Regions from separate parts of the Paenibacillus sp. FSL P2-0173 genome, predicted to be linked through region 2. Evidence: riboswitches for the same ligand, from Rfam matches in the RefSeq annotation. Region 2 holds a riboswitch; each other region holds the start of a gene.
What was found. A riboswitch is a leader RNA that binds a small molecule or an ion and turns the genes downstream of it on or off. The one in region 2 is predicted to bind glycine.
Positions count from the first base shown of each region.

Region 1 (2,266 bases), 170 kb from region 2:
AACCCGGTCATCACACAAATAACCATCGTATCAATAAACACGCCTGTCATGGAAATTAGCCCTTGCTCCGCAGGCCATTTGGTTTTGGCAGCTGCGGCTGCAATCGGTGCGCTTCCCAATCCGGCCTCATTGGCAAAAATACCTCTGGCTACCCCACTTCGCATCGCCAGCATAATCGTAGCTCCGGCAAATCCGCCCGTTGCAGATGTAGTTGAAAATGCCGAATGGAGCACCAGCGCAATTGCGGCAGGTAGTTGGTCAGCAAACCGAATTAGTACGATGAGACAGATCAGTACGTACAAGCCTGTTTTAAAAGGAACGACCTTCGTCGATACCTTGGCAATGCTTTTGAGTCCTCCAATAGTAACAAGTCCTGTAAGGATAGCAATAATCAGTGCCGTTACAATGGGCGGAACGCCAAAACTATTTTCAGTCGAAGATACAATCGCTTTGACCTGCGGAAACGTTCCAATCCCGAACAACGCTACCAGCATGCCCGAAAAAGCAAACAGCATCGCCAGCGGTTTAAAACGGCGTCCCAGACCTTTCTCAATATAATACATCGGGCCGCCGGAAAATTGCCCATTCCGATCCTTCACCCGGTATTTTACCGCAAGTACACCTTCCGCATATTTCGTCGCCATCCCAAAAAAGGCTGCAACGACCATCCAGAACAAGGCACCCGGCCCGCCCAGCTTAATGGCTGTCGCTACGCCGACAATACTTCCTGTGCCAACTGTAGCCGCCAACGCTGTACTCAAAGCCGCAAAACTACTTACATCCCCGCTGCCTTCATTCGGGGCCTTACCGATCAGCTTGATCGCCAGGGGCAGGCGGAATACCTGCAGCATCTTCAAACGTATGGTCAGCCACAACCCCGTTCCCATGACAAGAATGATGAGAGGCGCCCCCCATATCCAACTGCTAATCGCTTCTAACACATGTACCAAATTCATTTCAACCCGCTCCTCCAGCATATTAGAAAACAAAAAAGAGTCAAATCCGCTGATTCGACTCCTGGAGAGGTTAAAGGCACGAAAAAATACAACCATCTTGCGCAGGTTTCTGCCTCTAATAGCTTATAAAAAAGCCTAGGGCATCCCCTGTCACAGGTTATTCGCGTCTCTGTCCTTTTGCCTGAGAGTTTAAGCAGATGTTCTCTGCGGTGCACCTTCGGCGCCCAATTAAGGGTCTCTCCAGAGTTCTGTCCGTTTACGGTCCCCGCTTGTTGCTGTAATCAGCCTAAGCACCTGAGAGTTTTGCCCCTTCGGTCGGAACTTTCGTTCCATCTCCCGCAAACATCAACCAGACATATGAAATTTTTATTTATTATACAGAAAACTTTCAGCTTATTACAAGTGAAAAGTTTGTGAAGCCCTCTGAAATAAATATTATTATTATGTCTATCAAAAAAGCGGGTACAGCAGATTGCATCCTTAGGATGTCCTCTGCTATACCCGCCCGAGAAAATTTGGAATTACAATTCTTCACCATTGGTTGCTATCACATTTTTATACCAGTTAAATGAGTCCTTTTTGGAGCGTTTGAGCGTTCCGTTACCGTCATCATCCAGATCAACGTAAATAAATCCGTAGCGCTTGGACATTTCGGAAGTAGACATGCTCACAAGGTCGATAGGACCCCAGCTGGTGTAACCAAGCAGATCAACACCGTCGGCAATTGCTTCCTTCATTTGAACAATATGCTGACGCAAGTAATCAATACGATATGTGTCATGCACAGAACCGTCTTCCTCTACCTTATCATAAGCACCTAGGCCATTTTCCACGATGAACAGTGGCTTTTGGTAGCGGTCATATAACGTGTTCAGCGTAACACGCAGACCGATCGGATCAATTTGCCATCCCCAGTCAGAGGACTGTAAATATGGATTTTTCACGCCGCCAATCAGGTTTCCTGCTGCTTTCTCGCCTTCTGGACCTGCAGATACGGTCAAGGTCATGTAGTAGCTGAATGAGATATAATCGACCGTGTTATTTTTTAAAATTTCGGCATCGCCTGGTTCTGTGTGTATAACAACATTATTTTCTTCAAAATAACGATTCATGTAGTTGGAATATTCCCCACGGGCATGCACATCCGTAAAGAACAGGTTCATCTGATTTTCATGCTGGGCTTTCAGTATATCCTCTGGGTTACACGTATGTGGGTAGCTTTCCAAACGAGCCAGCATACAGCCGATTTGAGAGCCCGGGATGATCTCATGTCCTCGTTTTGTCGCCAGTGCACTAGCTACAAATTGATG
Region 1 covers NZ_JBBOYK010000001.1:1,919,472-1,921,737, forward strand. Annotated here, with positions in the region: gene MKX30_RS08450 (alanine/glycine:cation symporter family protein) at 1-956, opposite strand, end outside; glycine riboswitch at 1,116-1,210, opposite strand; glycine riboswitch at 1,229-1,305, opposite strand; gene MKX30_RS08455 (glycoside hydrolase family 1 protein) at 1,478-2,266, opposite strand, start outside.
Region 1: it holds a riboswitch for glycine, as region 2 does, so the genes downstream of both, MKX30_RS08450 (alanine/glycine:cation symporter family protein) here and gcvT (glycine cleavage system aminomethyltransferase GcvT) in region 2, are expected to answer to the same signal.

Region 2 (2,266 bases):
AGGCGTTTGCCACGAATCTCAACCTCCAACGGTGTGGAGAGGGCGCTAAAACGACTGTCCACCAAGGCGAGGCCCAGATTACGCTTCAAGGTGGGCGACTGAGTCCCCGTTGTGACCTCACCAATGTGTTGTCCTTCTGCGAATACCGGGTAATGGGCGCGTGGGATACCGCGATCAATCATTTCCAGCCCGATCAATTTGCGAGGAATCCCTTGTTCTTTCTGACGTTGCAGTGCTTCTCTACCGATAAAATCTCCTTTATTCAGCTTGACGAAGAAACCTAGACCAGCTTCGAGTGGCGAAATCGTGGCAGATAACTCCTGACCATATAGCGGCAACCGTGCCTCAAAGCGTAGTGTATCCCGAGCACCAAGTCCAGCGGGAATCAGCCCATACGACTCACCGGAACGAAGCAAACCCTCCCATACGGCTGGTGCTTCCGCAGCAGGTATATAAAATTCAAAACCGTCTTCGCCCGTATATCCGGTTCGTGAGACAAGTGCTTTTGCTCCGAACAATGGCACATTCTCATGGAAGCGGAAAGATGCCAGATTCGTAATGTCCGTATCTGCCACGGCTGCGGCAATACGTGCTGCCTCCGGTCCTTGCAACGCTAGCAATGCTATCGCATCAGACACATTCTCCATGTGAACGGATGCAGGCATATGGCGAATTAGCCAATCCCAATCCTTATCGATGTTGGATGCGTTCACAACGAGCATGTAGCGTTCCGGTCCTTTGCAGTAAACAAGTAGGTCGTCTACTACCCCTCCATCGGGGTAACACAGGAGTGAATATTGTGCCTGACCTGGTTCCAACTGGCTGACATCATTCGTGGTCACCCTTTGCAGAAAAGCTTCGGCTTCTTTGCCTTCAACCAAAAATTCGCCCATATGCGATACATCGAATAAACCCGCACGTTGCCGGACGGCCTCATGCTCCTTTTGAATGCCGCTAAACTGAACCGGGAGCTCCCAGCCGCCAAAGTCAATACAACGAACCCCAGACTGCGTCCCGTAGGACGAATATAGCGGTGTTTTTCGCAAATTAGTCATTATTCCACTCCTATCCGGTGTGATCGGCTAAACAAAAAAGACAGGCCGAAAAAAACGTATAGACGGCAGTCTACACTCTTTTTTTCAGCTCTGTCCTTGATACCAGAAAGTTACCCCGGTATGTACCGGGTTTCCCCTTGGGTGATCCGCTCCAATAGCGAATGCTCTCCAGAGATGCGTCCGGCAGAGGTCCTTTTGCCTGAGAGATTCACCTGCAATGCAGGTTTACTCCTTCGGCGCTACCTTCGGGATCAACGGTATATTACCTGGCTTTGCAGATAACAACTTGATCCGATTCGCGTGCACTTATGTCTCACAAGCGGCAACAGCTATGCGAATCTTTTTGGCAGTCTCTCCCTCCGCGTTCATCCGCGTTTGCAGTTGTCGGGGTGTTTCCCAAAGCATTTGCTATAACCCATTAATACGCAAATTCATTCAAAATGTCAATAAAAATGTCATCAAAAACAATAGAAAAAACATTTAATATATAAATAAGGATATGTAAGCGTTTGTTATAAGCTATCATATTTTTATATAGTACGCTATATGAGGTGATATGAAGTATTTTTGTTAGTATTATTGACATGAGTGTTCTTGTTGTCATAATCTTAACCTGTCTAGTACAGTGAGCAAAAGCGATTTTATTCATATGGAAGTGAGGGGAACAGAATGGGTGAAGTAAAGCAGCAACTTTGGTATACAGACGAACATGAGTGGGTTCAGCGGACAGAGAATGGAACGGTACGAATTGGTATTACAGACTTTGCACAGCATCAACTGGGTGATATTGTTTTTGTAGAATTACCTGAGGCGGGAGCAACGATTGAGCAGGGAGCGGAGATCGGTACGATTGAATCGGTGAAGACAGTATCCGACCTTTTTGCTCCGGTGACGGGAACCATACTAAAAGTGAATGAAACGCTGGAAAGTACACCTGAGCTAGTGAATGAATCTCCCTATGAAAAAGGTTGGATGATCGAAGTAGAGATGGATAAAGATGTGGAGGAAGCCTTGGGCAAGCTACTGTCTGCGGATCAGTATGAGCAGTTGATTTCCGATGAGCAATAATGGAGCATTGTAGTATGGAGTAAGAGGGTTATTTGTCTGCTCGATTTTTGTATAAAATAGTCGCTATGATTTGACGTAGCGGCTATTTTTTTGTCTTTTTGCAAACGTAATTACGTGTTTTATTCTGATTTAGAGGGTTGTCC
Region 2 covers NZ_JBBOYK010000001.1:1,746,500-1,748,765, reverse strand. Annotated here, with positions in the region: gene gcvT (glycine cleavage system aminomethyltransferase GcvT) at 1-1,055, opposite strand, end outside; glycine riboswitch at 1,233-1,331, opposite strand; gene gcvH (glycine cleavage system protein GcvH) at 1,725-2,123, shown strand.

Region 3 (2,266 bases), on a different contig from region 2:
CTCCACCAAAATTATTGTAGGCGCCGAGTGTACCCGTCACACGAATTTTGCTGCCGATCAGCTCAGGATGGCCTGATAGCCCATATTGCCCTCTGTACGCTGAAGTCAGCTGTACATCCAACAGATTAGACGTATTACGTTCATTTGCCTGATCGGCAATCAGTACGTTAAAATCATTCGCGAACGGGGAAGAAAAGTTAGCCGTTTTCGATCCGGTAGCATGTCCGACGATGTAACCTTCCACCGTCACCGTACCTCCACTGCTTTGGCGCTGAAGTGCTTCGGCTACTGTCAATGCTCCCTCCGCCTTGACCTGACCGAATGGAACGAAGATCCCAATCAGCAGTGATACGATCGCTGCTAGATGCAACATCCCTTTTAAGCGTGAACCTGTGAATCGCAAGCCTTTTACCATACGTCAATATCCCTCCTATGATTTCCATAAATATACTTGTCCTTTATCAGATTAGCCGCCAATCTTCTAATTCCTTCCTGGTTTCATCCATAATTATGTAAATTTTAATCTTTTTTATTGGAAACGCACCTGTTTATGTAAAAATTAAACCTGTGATTGACACCGAGCACGGCATACATTACGCTAAGGAAGACATGTAGAACGGTATACGCGAATGAAGATGACGGGAGAGTCTGTCCAGGGAGCCTACACTCTGGCGGCACCGAAGGAGCAAGACGTCAGCACCCGGCTGACGGATAATCTCTCAGGTCCATGTATCGTCATCTGACGCAACTCTGGAGAGAGCGCAAGCCACCCAAGGGGTAAGGCGGTAAGAACACCGCACGAAACTCTCAGGTAACGAGGACAGAGATAAGGGAAACTTCCTTATCCTGTCCTTTTTTGTGCTCACATTGTGCGTCAGCATTAGGAACCGTCATAACCGCGCAAAGACGCGGAAATACCATATAGTATGGTATTAGAACATACAGGGGGCCACACCATGCGTTTCAAAGATGTATTTTCTATTATCGGTCCGGCCATGACCGGACCTTCCAGTTCACACACCGCAGGCGCGGTGCGGCTCGCACGCGTTGCCCGGCACTGGCTCGGGGCGCAGCCTGACCGTACCCGCATGACACTGTACGGCTCCTTTGCCGATACGTATAAGGGACACGGTACAGACCTGGCGCTCATCGCAGGGCTGCTTAATTACGATACGGACGATCACCGGATTCCGGATGCCGAGCAATGGGCAGAGCAAGCCGGGATGGCCGTGGAATTCGCCGTCAGCGGACTCCCCGCGCCTCATCCGAACACTGTCCGTTTCGAGCTGTGGAAGGGCGAGGATCAGCGCACACTGTTGGGCTCCTCCATCGGCGGCGGCAGCATCCATGTCCAGCAGCTTAACGAATTCCGGGTCAATCTGACCGGGGAGCTGCCTACGCTGGTGCTTCTCCACTCGGATAAGCCCGGTACATTGGGCGCGATAACTTCAGCGCTGGGCGCGGCCCACATTAACATTGCCTATATGCACGTAGATCGCAAAGGCCGGGATGGTGAAGCACTCACCGCCATTGAAACGGACAGTTCTGCTCCAGCTGAACTGATTGCGGAACTGCGTTCTTTACCTCATATGTATGAAATTAAGATGATTAATTTGAAAAAAGGAGCTGAATCCGATGCGGTTTAGCCATCTGCATGAAATCAGCGCTTTATGCGCTGAAGAATCCACCACAATTGGCCGCTTGATGATTCAAGAGCAGGTACAAGAGACGAATACAACGGAGGAAGAAATCTTTCGCCAAATGTCTGATTATTATGAAGTCATGAAGGAAGCCGTTCATCGCGGTCAGACACAAGACACCGTATCCCGCAGTGGATTGACGGGCGGTGACGGCAAGCGCCTAGCCGAGTATCTGCGGTCAGGGGAAACCTGCTCCGGCGATGCCTCCGCGCTCGCCATGGCTTATGCCCTCTCTGTGTCGGAGGTTAATGCATCCATGGGTCGCATTGTCGCCACGCCTACCGCAGGCTCATGTGGGGTTATCCCTGGTGTGTTCATCAGTGCGCAGGAGCGGTTCGGCTGGGATGATGAGCATATGGTGAACGGCCTGTTCGCCGCTGGAGCCATTGGCTACGTGATCGCCAACAACTCCTTCATTTCTGGCGCGGAGGGAGGCTGTCAGGCTGAGATTGGTTCAGCTATCGGGATGGCTGCTGGCGCTATGGTCGAGCTGCGTGGTGGTACGCCTGAACAGGCTGTTCACGCCGTGGGCCTCGCTCTTAAGAACACACTCGGCCTGATTTGCG
Region 3 covers NZ_JBBOYK010000004.1:711,751-714,016, forward strand. Annotated here, with positions in the region: gene MKX30_RS23070 (DUF6359 domain-containing protein) at 1-415, opposite strand, end outside; glycine riboswitch at 630-745, shown strand; gene sdaAB (L-serine ammonia-lyase, iron-sulfur-dependent subunit beta) at 957-1,646, shown strand; gene sdaAA (L-serine ammonia-lyase, iron-sulfur-dependent, subunit alpha) at 1,636-2,266, shown strand, end outside.
Region 3: it holds a riboswitch for glycine, as region 2 does, so the genes downstream of both, sdaAB (L-serine ammonia-lyase, iron-sulfur-dependent subunit beta) here and gcvT (glycine cleavage system aminomethyltransferase GcvT) in region 2, are expected to answer to the same signal.